3 regions of the Endobacterium panacihumi genome follow, and region 3 is predicted to be linked to each of the others. Evidence: predicted binding sites of a transcription regulator. Region 3 holds the regulator's gene; each other region holds the start of a gene.

What was found. Region 3 encodes PhoB, which activates phosphate uptake and scavenging genes when phosphate is short. Its sites were predicted from a motif close to TGTCATNNANCTGTCAT; they were not measured.
Region 1: ACRQ1B_RS20730 (DUF2794 domain-containing protein) is a predicted target of PhoB. The motif match lies at 1,826-1,842, and genes of this name have one in related genera.
Region 2: phnF (phosphonate metabolism transcriptional regulator PhnF) is a predicted target of PhoB. The motif match lies at 2,643-2,659, and genes of this name have one in related genera.

Annotation. Positions count from the first base shown of each region.
Region 1 covers NZ_JBOZRA010000005.1:146,474-150,605, forward strand. The annotation lists gene ACRQ1B_RS20720 (TSUP family transporter) at 1-611, shown strand, start outside; gene ACRQ1B_RS20725 (DUF1223 domain-containing protein) at 801-1,550, shown strand; gene ACRQ1B_RS20730 (DUF2794 domain-containing protein) at 1,861-2,250, shown strand; gene ACRQ1B_RS20735 (GNAT family N-acetyltransferase) at 2,263-2,820, opposite strand; gene ACRQ1B_RS20740 (Bax inhibitor-1/YccA family protein) at 2,927-3,661, opposite strand; gene ACRQ1B_RS20745 (ABC transporter permease) at 3,857-4,132, opposite strand, start outside.
Region 2 covers NZ_JBOZRA010000004.1:180,103-184,234, reverse strand. The annotation lists gene ACRQ1B_RS19025 (ABC transporter substrate-binding protein) at 1-643, opposite strand, end outside; gene ACRQ1B_RS19020 (dipeptidase) at 847-1,881, shown strand; gene phnF (phosphonate metabolism transcriptional regulator PhnF) at 1,888-2,616, opposite strand; gene phnG (phosphonate C-P lyase system protein PhnG) at 2,779-3,180, shown strand; gene phnH (phosphonate C-P lyase system protein PhnH) at 3,180-3,800, shown strand; gene ACRQ1B_RS19000 (carbon-phosphorus lyase complex subunit) at 3,804-4,132, shown strand, end outside.
Region 3 covers NZ_JBOZRA010000001.1:1,982,108-1,986,239, forward strand. The annotation lists gene ACRQ1B_RS09880 (hypothetical protein) at 1-46, shown strand, start outside; gene ACRQ1B_RS09885 (GcrA family cell cycle regulator) at 178-723, shown strand; gene ACRQ1B_RS09890 (PACE efflux transporter) at 942-1,382, shown strand; gene phoB (phosphate regulon transcriptional regulator PhoB) at 1,444-2,127, opposite strand; gene phoU (phosphate signaling complex protein PhoU) at 2,152-2,865, opposite strand; gene pstB (phosphate ABC transporter ATP-binding protein PstB) at 2,918-3,733, opposite strand; gene pstA (phosphate ABC transporter permease PstA) at 3,747-4,132, opposite strand, start outside.

The DNA.
Region 1 (4,132 bases), on a different contig from region 3:
CCGCCATCGCGATCCAGGGCGTCATCCAGATGGTTTCGAACGGCTCGCGGGCATGGTTCTCACGCGCCTATATCGACTGGAAGATTCTCTCTATTCTGTGTTCGGGCGTGGCGGTTTCGGCTCTCGTTCTGTTCATCACCAATTACACGCCGAGCCTCATGGTGGTGCTGATCGGCGTTGGTCTGATGCCGATCCTTGTCTGGTTGCCTGTCAACAAGCTGCAGCTTGATGCGTCACGCCCATCACATGCCTTTCTGGCCGGGCTGCTGTCGGGCGCAATGACAATCAGTGTCGGCGTGGCCGGTCCGACTGTCGATATCTTTTTCATCCGTACCGAGATGGATCGTCGCAAGATCATCGCCACAAAAGCGTCGATCCAGACACTGTCGCATCTGGCCAAGATTGCCTTCTACTGGGAGGCGGTCACGCAACTTCCAACCGTTGATGCCGTCGCCGTGTTGATCGCTGCTCCAATCGCCATTCTCGGCGCGCGGGCCGGCAATGGCATCCTGCAGAAGATGACCGATGCAAACTTCCGCGCCTGGACGCGATGGGTGGTGACGGCTGTCGGTGCCGTTTATTTGACCCAAGGTCTGCTGAAACTGGTTTGACGCAAAAGGTTTTTTCAGCAATTCATGGCAAATCTTCAAGAAACATGGCAGGGAAACCGATCACGTATCTGGTCCTCACCCTGTTGTGACTTCCGTTTGACCGGATGGATTGAGTATTTTGCAGGGTAAGATGTGCGTGGCCGTTTCGTCACCGCTGTGATGTCCGGTTCGCCCAGAGGGTTTTATTCGATGTTGTCGACTGTCCGTAACGCCGCTTTCCTGATCGGCCTGTTTTCAGCCGGTCTGGCCTGCGCAGGCGATATTGCGGAGCCGAAAGGTGTCGTCGAGCTGTTCACTTCGCAAGGCTGTGCCTCTTGCCCGCCTGCCGATGCCGCCTTGAAAAAACTGGTCGAGCAGGGCGATGTTGTCGCGCTTTCCTATCATGTCGATTACTGGAACTATCTCGGCTGGACGGACACGCTGAGCTCGAAGGAAAATACCGAACGCCAGTATGGCTATGCCCACGCCTTCGGGCGTAGTGGTGTTTACACGCCTCAGGCGGTCGTGAACGGTCGTGAGCATCTGATCGGAACTGATATCGCTGCCATCAATCAGAAGATGGACGGCATGAAGATGGCCGGGCAGGGAATGACCGTGCCGATCAAGGCCGCCATGAACGACGAAGAAATCGAAATCAATATCGGCGCCGGCGCTGGCAAGGCCGATATCGTCATTGCCTACTTTACCAAGAAGGAAAAGGTCGAGGTCCAGAAGGGCGAAAACACCGGCAAGCAGATGGAATATTGGCACAGCGTCTATGATGTGCAGACCGTCGGCATGTGGGACGGCAAGGATATGAAGATCACCGTACCCGCCCGAACCATGGGTAAGGGCAAGAAGGATGGCTGCGCCATTCTGTTGCAATCCTCGACCCCGAGCGGTGAACCTGCCGCAATCGTCGGCGCAACCGTGCTGATGGCCGGTCGCAAGCGCGACTGACGTTTTTACCGCGAAAATCTGGCACTGATGCCGGGAAAGGGTGTTGGTTGCCCGATCCGAGGCGTTGGGGGGCTGGGGGTAAGGGTCAGCGCTCCGGACCGGGCTTGTTTGACGCGAAGGCGTCAACCAACAATGCCAATCTCGCTTCGGATTCGGGCGCTGTTTTGACCGAAATGCGGCGAGAAAAATAACCTTGTCGGTTTGCAGCTGCTGATTTTGCAGCGCTTCTCCAACTCAACCGTCCGCGCTTGCATTTTATCCTTGCTGAGGCACACTGTCATATCTCTGCAATAGTCGATCTGGAGCCGTGATGACTGATCAGCCGGATTTTCCGAGGGGATCAAACCCCGAGGACAGCACCGTTGTTGTCGATCTCAACCAGTACAGACAGAACCGGGACCCGCTTCCCATAACATTCCATCGACGTGAACTTGATGCCATTCTATGGATTTACGGGCGCATGGTGGGTGAGGGCGAGTGGAAAGACTACGCCATCGACCATTTGAAGGACAAAGCGGTTTTCTCCGTCTTCAAGCGGTCCGGCGAAATGCCGCTTTTTCGCATCGAGAAAAATCCGAAGCTGGCAGCCAAGCAGGGCGCGTTCTCGGTCGTGAACACACATGGTATGATCCTCAAGCGTGGACACGACTTGCCGCAGGTGCTGAAAGTGTTCGACAAGGTGCTGAAGCTGATCGATTGAGTCGCGGGCCGCTTATTCGGTGTACAGCGAACCGGGATAGGCGACCATATCCGGCTCAGAACCCGTTCCCTCGCCGAGGGCGATCTGCATGAAGGCTGTATCCAGCCATTTGCCATGCTTGAATCCGGTGCCCTTCATCGTGCCGGTCATCTCGAAGCCAAGGCTTTTGTGAACGGCGACAGAGGCCGGACTGGCGCCGCCGATAACGGCGACCATTTGCCTGAACCCGAGTGCTTGGCAGCGAGCGAGCAGTTCCCTGAGCAGCGCCTTGCCGACGCCTTTGCCGCGCGCTTCCGGCGACAGATAAATCGAATCCTCCACAAGCCATCGATAGGCGGGGCGCGTGCGAAAAGCCGACGCATAGGCATATCCAAGGAGCGTTCCATCCTCCGCTTCGGCGGCGATATAGGGGTAGCCCTTGTCCTTGATCGCTTGAAAGCGGTGGGTCATTTCGGACTGGTCCGGCGGGGCGATCTCGTAGCTCGCCGTGCCATTCAGCACGCTGTCGCGATAGATGTCGGTAATGGCGCAGAGGTCGGCGATAATAGCATCGCGAAGGCGAAAGGTCATGACGGGACATCACTGTGGAGGGTGACCGAGCCTATGCCGGGCATCAGGTCTGGGCAACAAAAAAGGCGGCTGACCCGCCGCCTTTTCACTGTAATCACCTGATTGCTCAGTCGCGGTTGCCCATGAAGCGCAGCAGGAACAGGAACAGGTTGATGAAGTCCAGATACAGGTTCAGTGCGCCCATGATGGCCATGCGGCCGGTGGTGGCGTCATCGTGACCTTCGTAATACATTTCCTTGATCTTCTGGGTGTCGTAGGCGGTAAGGCCTGCGAAGATCAGCACGCCGATCGCCGAAATGGCGAAGTCGAGGGCGGTGGAGGCCAGGAAGATGTTGACGATCATCGCGATGATCAGGCCAAACAGACCCATCAGCAGGAACGAACCCATCCCCGACAGGTCCTTCTTGGTGGTGTAGCCGTAAAGCGATAACGCGCCAAAGGAAGCAGCGGTAACGAAGAAGGTCTGCACGATGCTCTGGCCGGTATAGACCAGGAAAATCGACGACAGCGACAGGCCCATCAGCGCCGCATAGATCCAGAACGTCATCTGCGCAGCAGCAACGCTCATCTTGTGGATGCGGAAGCTGATGAAGAAGACCAGAGCGACTGGTGCAAGCATCACCACCCAGCGAAGCGGTGAGCCATACATTGCCTGGGCAAAGGCGGGGCTATTGAGTGCGGCGGTATAGGTGCCGTAAGCCGCCAGGCCGGTGATCGCAAGACCGAGCGCCATCAGGTTATACACCTTCAGCATATGGGCCCGTAGGCCCTGATCGATCATCGCGCCCGACTGTACGCCGCCGCGTGCCGTGCGGTCTTGGTAGTTGTACGGATCAGCCATGGTTTCCTCTCAAAGCTCCGAGATATCTTCGGTGTGCAGGAAAATCCCGGGCGCCGCTGCGGAGCTCCAGCAAGCATGAGGAGAATATGCTGGTAGTTGCGTTGTCATTCAAGGCTTTGAAGCCCGAATCCTGAAAGTGAAGATAATTTAATGGTTCAGCTTCGATATGAGACCTGACGAACGTCAGGTCCGGCATCAGAGTTCGCGCAATACGGGTGCTGCCTTCTGTCCCAGAATGCGCCATGTACCGGCAAGGCCGATACCGACTGTCAGAACCAGTGCAATCACCAGCGTCAACACGGCTACGTCAGGCATGAAGGTTGATTGCAGACGCATGATTTTCGCCACCACATACCACGCAGCGCCGGTGCCTGCGAACAGGGCAAAGATCGCCGTTGCAGTTCCAAGGATCATATATTCGTAGCTGAAAGCCCGGATCAGCATGGAACGCGTGCCGCCTAGCGTTTTCAG
Region 2 (4,132 bases), on a different contig from region 3:
AGGCCTGCAGCTTGAACGGGCCGGAACCGGCGCTGTTCTTCTGCAGCCATGCGTTGCCGAGGTCACCGTTTGTTTCGTTTTCGAGAACGGTCTTCTTTTCGACGATGGCGCCGATGTTCGCCGACAGGCAGAACAGCAGGAAGGAGATCGCGGTCGGTGCTTCGGTCGTCAGCGCGACGGTCTTTTCGTCCTTGGCGACGATGCGGGCTTCTGCGTTTTCAGCGGTGAAGCCGAACTGGTTGATGATGAAGGCCGGGCTCTTGTTCATCTTGATGGCGCGCTGCAGCGAGAACGCTACGTCCTCGGCGGTGACGGCGGCGCCAGACGCGAACTTCTGGTCGGACAGCTTGAAGGTGAAGACCTTATTGTCGGCATCGGCTTCCCAGGAAGCGGCGATGACCGGGGTCACGGTATCGGGGTTGTCGCTGTTGGCACGCACCAGCTTCTGGTACATGTTGCTGATCATCTCGCCGCCGACGGCCTCAAAACCCTCATGCGGGTCAAGGCTGGTCATGTTGTCGAGCTGCTGTGCAACGACCAGAATGTCCTTCGGCGTGGCCGCAAAGGCGGTTTCGGCCAGTTCGAGATAGGACAGGAACGGAACGGCTGCGCCGCCGATCAGAAAGTTGCGTCTTGATACCATTGCTATATTCCCCTTGATGTGCCGCCCCCGGGATTTAAGGGGTGGCAAGATTTTGCCGCAATTTATAGCGGTCTTAACAGTGTGTTTAAAAACCGACCAATTCCATTTTTCGCATAGGTTATGCGCGGTTTGCATTTGCGGACGTCGCCACGCCTACTTACGGATAAACGAAACTTCAATGTTCCGGCAGGACACTTCAGAAAATGTTGAACAATTTGCTCCCGATCTTCGATGGCCATAATGACGTGCTGTTGCGCCTGCGACGCGATGGCGGCGCCGATCCGGTCAAGCGTTTTCTCGAGGGTGAGGATGTGGGGCATATCGACCTGCCGCGCGCCAAGGCCGGTGGTCTGGCCGGAGGCCTTTGCGCCATCTACGTGCCTTCGCCGAGCATGACGAAGGACGCCAATGGTGATTACCCGACGCCGGCGCAACCGGATGCCATCAACGAAACGCTGGCGATGGCGCGGTTGCTGTTCGAAATCGAGGCGCGGTCGCAAAGTGGTGTGACTGTGTGCCGCACGGCAGAGGATATCCGCCGTTCGATCGATACCGGCAGCTTTGCCGCCGTTTTCCACATCGAGGGCGCGGAAGCCGTGGCCGCCGATCTCGATGCGCTTCATGTTTTGCATCAGGCGGGCCTGCGAACGCTCGGTCCGGTCTGGAGCCGCCCCAACGTCTTTGCCTATGGTGTGCCATTCCGTTACCCGTCTACTCCCGATATCGGTCCCGGTCTGACGGAAGCCGGTCGCGACCTGATCCGCGCCTGCAACGAGTTGAAGATCATGGTCGACCTGTCGCACATGAACGAGGCCGGTTTCTGGGAAATCGCGAAACTGTCAAACGCGCCGTTGGTGGCCTCACATTCCAACGTGCATGCGCTGTGCAACCACAGCCGTAACCTCACCGACCGCCAGCTCGACGCGATCCGCGATACGGACGGTCTCGTCGGCATCAATTTCGGCGTGCTGTTCCTGCGTGACGATGGCATCAAGGATGCCAATACCAGCCTCGACCTGCTGGTGCGCCATGTTGCCTATATCGCCGAACGCATCGGCATCGATCGTGTTGCGCTCGGTTCCGATTTCGACGGCACGACCATTCCGGCCGAAATGAAGGATGCGGCCGGCCTGCCGCGTCTGGTCGAAGCCCTGCGCAAGCATGGCTTTAACGACGCGGAATTGAAGAAGATCGGGCACGAGAACTGGATTTCCGTTCTCGAGCGTACCTGGGCCTGAAAAAGCTCAGTCGGCATCCGGCTTGAAGGATAATTCAAACCGGTCCGCGAGAAAACGTGTGCGCACGCTCTGGACCGGTTTGCCCTCCATATCGACATCGACGGCGTTGCTGATCAGCACGATGGCGTCGCTGGCGCATTGCAGAAGGTCGACATCATTGGGTGAGACTCGCTCCGCCGTGATGCGGGTCTCGCGACGGCGGTAATCGCTGACGCCGGATTTTTGCAGCGCCTGGGTGATTGATCCGGTTTCCGCATAAGCCGAAATGATGTCCGGAAAACGCTCCACCGAAAACAGCGAGGTGGAGCGCGACATCGGCATGCCGTCCACCACGGCGAGACGCTCCAGCCGGTGTAACGGCGCGCCGACCGAGACATCCAATAGTGCCGCCTGCCGTGCATCGGCGGCCACACGCTCGGCGCCGATCAACCGGCCTGACGGCTCGATCGACTGTTTCATCATGTTTTCGCGAAAACGTACCCGCTCACCAATCGGATAGATCACGCGCGGCGGCTGGGCGTTGACGAATGTGCCGCGCCCGCGCTCGGCGCGCAGCAATCCCTCGGTCGAGAGAGCCGCAATGGCGCGGCGCACCGTATGGCGGTTGACGCCGTGGCGTTCTGCAAGCTCGACTTCGGGCGGAAGCTGCTGTGCGATAATGCCGGAAGCGATGTCGGCGCGAATGGCGTCGGCGACGCGGCGCCAGCGGGAAATGCCGTCATCGAGGGCGTGCATCAACGTACTCCAATAAAAATGCGAAATGTCATCAAGCTGTCACTGGTCAGGTTCTATAACCTCGATTAGATTAGTTGTCTACACAAATAGATAAATAGGTGTGACATGACGGCAGAAACAGCGAATGCGCGGAGGAAACGGGCCCTGGATGCGATGGCGTCCATGCCGGGCAGTTTGCTCCATGAACTTTACAATCAGAATACAGCCGGCGCGCCCGGCGCCATTGCGGTGCGCGGGCCAGAGATCGGTGCGATCATGCTGCGCGGCCGGATCGGCGGCGGCGGTGCCCCGTTCAATCTCGGCGAGGCCAGCGTGACGCGCGCCACGGTGCGTTTGGAGAGCGGTGAACTCGGCCATTCGATCGTGCTCGGTCGTGATGCCGACAAGGCGCGCATGGTCGCCCATCTCGATGCGCTACGCCAGCTGCCGGACTGGGTTGCCCGCGTGGAAAAATCGGTTGTCGAACCCGCATTGCAATATGCCCGTGAGCAGGCCGCAATTCAGGCCGAAGAAACGGAAGCGACGCGCGTCGACTTCTTCACCATGGTGCGGGGAGAAGACTGATGAGCGTTTTGATCAATACGCGTTCGGAAGGCCATGTTTTTGAGGGTGGGTTTGCCAATCCTGTGATGGATAGTCAGGCCGTTTTTCGCCGCGTCATGAATGCGCTGGCTGAGCCGGGCACCATTGCCGATCTTTCCGGTTTCGTCACGCCTCCGGCACCGCTTTCGCAGGCCGCTGCCGCCATTCTGCTGACGCTGGCCGATTACGATACGCCGGTCTGGTTCGAAAAGCCGGAAAACAATGACGATGCCATTGGCTGGATGTCGTTTCACACCGGTGCGCCGCGCACGGCCGATGTTTTTCGCGCGGGCTTTGCGGTGCTGGATAAGGGAAGTCCCGTTTCAGCATGGACATCCTTTCCGATCGGCACCAGCGATTACCCGGATCGCTCCGCCACCCTGCTTCTGCCGGTTGAAAGCCTTGTCGGAGGTGAGCCACTGACACTCACCGGTCCCGGCATCGAAACCCAAACGGTCATTACGCCGGTCGGTCTGCCGCTGGGTTTCGTTGCCGCCATGGCGGAAAACCGCGCTGCCTATCCGCTGGGGCTTGATGTGCTGCTGGTCTGCGGCGGTGAAGCGATCGGCCTGCCGCGCACGACAAGCATCGAGGAGGCTTGAGCCATGTATGTAGCCGTCAAGGGCGGGGAAGCCGCCATTGCCAATGCCCATCGACTGCTGGCCGACCGCCGTCGCGGTGATCGTGATGTGCCGGCGCTGACGCTTGCGCAGATCACCGGCCAGCTGGCGCTCGCCGTCGATCGTGTCATGGCCGAAGGTTCGCTCTACGATCCCGATCTTGCCGCCATGGCCGTGCGCCAGTCGCGTGGCGACATGATCGAGGCGATCTTTCTGCTGCGTGCCTATCGCACCACGCTTGCCCGTTTTGGCAATTCGCGACCGATCGATACCGCAAAGATGCGTATCGAACGCCGTGTTTCCGCCACCTACAA
Region 3 (4,132 bases):
TGATTCGCCCGACTCTTGCCACGGAGTCAGCCCCACACTAGGTTAATCGTCAATTACTAGGCTGCATGCGGCGGACTTAGTCACCAAAAGTATAGATGTAGTATTTTCTGGCGGATTCATTCGCCGGAACGGTGACCGATTCAAGCCACGTTCAGCACCTCACGGCGGAGAGATAGCATGAACTGGACTGACGAGCGCGTCGAGCGCCTGACGAAATTATGGGCCGAAGGCCTGAGCGCCAGCCAGATCGCGGCGCAACTTGGAGGCGTAAGCCGTAACGCGGTGATTGGCAAAGTCCATCGCCTGAACCTGCCCGGCCGCGCGAAAGCCGGCGGCAGCACGAGCACCGCACCGCGTCCGGCCAAGCGCGTGGCGTCTTCGGCGCCGCGTCCGCAGAGCAATTTTGCGGCCCGTCCTCAGACCCGTACCGTTCAGCGCCCGGTCGGCGCCACCATGGTGCGCGAAGAGATGGACATGGACGAGACGCAGGAAGTCGCTGTCTACAAGCCGGCCGGCAACATCGTCGTTCCGATCAACCGCAAGCTGGCGCTGACGGAACTGACCGAGCGTACCTGCAAGTGGCCGATGGGCGACCCCCTCAAGGACGATTTCCACTTCTGCGGCGCAGAATCCCCGGACAATTCGCCTTACTGCAAATACCACGGCCGCATGGCCTACCAGCCGGTCAACGAGCGCCGCAACAAGGCTGCTGCCCGCGCCTGATCAGGCCGCGACACACACGAGGACGAGATTGAAAAGCGGGCTTCTGGCCCGCTTTTTTTCATGCCTTCAGATGCGGCATTTGCCTAAGTGCATAGCAGCCTTGCCACCTGAAGGCTTGCCTATGGCAGCTCGAAAACCTATTTAGAGTTCGCGAGGACGACCTCCCCCGTATTGGGCATAAAACACCGGGACGGCCCGGCAAACCCAAGGGGTTGACCATGCGCACAGTGCGCGACCGTATTCGCCATGCCATCAGCTTTGAAGTCATCGGGCTTGCGCTTTTCACGCCGCTCGCATCCTTCGTGTTCCATCTTCCGGTCGAACATGTCGGCGTCGTGGGCATCGTTTCCGCCACCGTCGCAACGGCATGGAACTACGTCTACAATCTCGGCTTCGACCACCTGATGCAGAAGTTTCGCGGCAGCACGCTGAAGACGATGCCGCTGCGTATTGCCCATACGGTGCTGTTCGAGCTTGGTCTGCTGATCGTGCTCCTGCCCTTCATCGCCTGGTATCTGGGCGTCACGCTCTGGCAGGCACTGGTGATGGATATCTCGTTTGCGACCTTCTACCTGGTCTACGCCTTCGTCTTCAACATGGCCTATGACCGGATCTTTCCCCTGCCGGAATGGCGCGAGGCGCAAGCACCTGCAGAATGACAAAAGGCCCGGATGCGATGACACATCCGGGCCTTTTCAATTTCAACACAGATGAAGCGGATCAGGCTTCCATCGAATAACCCGCGCCACGAACGGTGCGGATGACATCCTGCATGTTGGAAAAATTCAGAGCCTTGCGCAGACGGCCGACATGCACGTCGACGGTACGCTCATCCACATAGATATCATGGCCCCAGACGCCATCCAGCAGTTGCGAGCGCGAGAAAACGCGACCCGGTGATACCATCAGGAATTCCAGAAGGCGGAACTCGGTCGGGCCGAGACGCACTTCGCGGGTCTTGCGGTGAACGCGATGGGTCTCACGATCCAGTTCGATGTCACCGCATTTCAGCACGCTGGAGAGAACTTCCGGCTTGGCGCGGCGCAACATCGCCTTGACTCGGGCCATCAGTTCCGGCGTGGAAAACGGCTTGACGACATAATCGTCCGCGCCGGTCGCCAGACCGCGAACACGTTCGCTTTCCTCGCCGCGCGCCGTCAGCATGATGATCGGCAGACGCTCGGTCTCCGGTCGCATGCGCAGCCGCCGGCACAGTTCGATGCCGGACACGCCCGGCAGCATCCAGTCGAGGATGAGAAGGTCAGGAACGCGTTCCTGAAGTCGGATTTCGGCCTCGTCACCGCGCAAAACGGTTTCGACCTCATATCCTTCGGCTTCGAGATTGTAGCGAAGAAGCACGCTCAGTGCTTCTTCGTCTTCAACGACCGCGATCTTGGGTAGCATGTCTTATCTGCTCCGTTTCGCCCGTCAGTCGACGAGCGCACCAACCGTGTTTGCCGTATCGTCCTTGGGACGCTCGCCTTCGAGCTGGGCACCGGTCTTGATGTAATAGATGGTCTCGGCGATGTTGGTGGCGTGGTCGCCGATACGCTCGATGTTCTTGGCGCAGAACAGAAGATGCGTGCACGAGGTGATGTTGCGCGGATCTTCCATCATGTAGGTCAGCAGTTCGCGGAACAGCGACGTGTACATCGCGTCGATTTCCTCGTCGCGCTGGCGGATGATTTCCGCCTTTTCAGCCGAGCGGCTGGCAAACACGTCGAGAACGTCCTTGAGCTGCACCAGCGCCAGTTCGGAGAGATGCTCCAGGCCACGGGCCAGTTTGCGCGGCACGCCTGTGCCCTGCACGGCGATAACGCGCTTGGCGGTGTTCTTGCCAAGGTCACCGACGCGCTCGAGGTCGGCGGCGATGCGCAGCGTGCCGATGATTTCGCGAAGGTCGGCGGCAACCGGCTGGCGCTTGGCGATGGTGACAATCGCCTTGTCCTGGATTTCGCGCTCGGCGTGATCGAGGATGACGTCATCCGAAATGATCTTCTGGGCCAGCGCCGTATCCGAATTGACGAGCGCGCGAACCGCGTCGCCGCACATCTGCTCGGCGAGGCCGCCCATTTCGGAAATGCGGCGGTTCAAATATTTCAGTTCTTCGTCGTAGGCCGAAAGAATATGGGTCGAAACCATTTTTCTGATCCTTGATGTCTGCAGTCAGGGCGATGCGGGCAAAGAGCCCGGATCAGCCGAAACGGCCCATGATGTAATCCTGCGTGCGCTGGTCATCGGGATTGGTGAACATCTTGTCGGTGTCGTTTTCCTCGACCAGCTGGCCGAGGTGGAACATGGCCGTGCGCTGCGACACGCGGGCCGCCTGCTGCATGGAGTGCGTGACGATGACGATCGTGTAATTGGCGCGCAGCTCGTGGATGAGTTCCTCGACCTTTGCGGTTGCGATCGGGTCAAGCGCCGAACAGGGCTCGTCCATCAGGATGACTTCCGGCGAAACGGCAACCGCGCGGGCAATGCACAGACGCTGCTGCTGACCACCGGACAAGCCCGTGCCGCCTTCATGCAGGCGATCCTTGACTTCCGTCCACAGGCCAGCGCGCTGAAGCGAGGCCTCGACGATCTGATCGAGATCGGCCTTGTTGCGGGCCAGACCATGGATGCGCGGGCCGTAGGCGATGTTTTCGTAGATCGACTTCGGGAACGGGTTCGGCTTCTGGAACACCATGCCGACGCGGGCGCGCAGTTCCACGACGTCGATTTCCTTGTCGTAGATATCATCGCTGTCGAGCGTGATCTTGCCAGTCACGCGGCAGCCTTCGATCGTGTCGTTCATGCGGTTCAGCGTGCGCAGGAAGGTCGACTTGCCGCAACCCGACGGGCCGATGAGCGCCGTGACCGTGTTTTCGCGAACGTTGAGGTTGACGTCGAACAGGGCACGCTTCTCGCCGTAATAGACGGATACGTCGTTGCCGATCATCTTGTAGGACATGTCATTCATCTTCTTGTCTAGCGCCTTTTCCACTGCTGCTTCAGACATCATGTTCATAACAGAGCTCCTTCTACCAGCGCCGTTCGAAGCGACGGCGCAACAGGATCGCCCCGACGTTCATGACAATGAGGAACAGGAGCAGGATGATGATCGCTCCCGAGGTTCTTTCGACGAAGGCGCGTTCCGCCTCGTTGGCCCACATGTAGATCTGAACCGGCAGGGCCGTGGACGGATCCATAGGGGTGGTCGGATAGTTGGCGACGAAGGCGACCATGCCGATCAGGAGGAGCGGCGCGGTTTCACCGAGCGCATGCGCCAGGCCGATGATGGTGCCGGTCAGAATACCCGGCATGGCAAGCGGCAGAACGTGGTGGAAGATGGTCTGCATCTTCGAGGCGCCGAGGCCAAGTGCCGCCGCGCGGATCGACGGCGGAACCGCCTTGAGTGCCGCGCGGG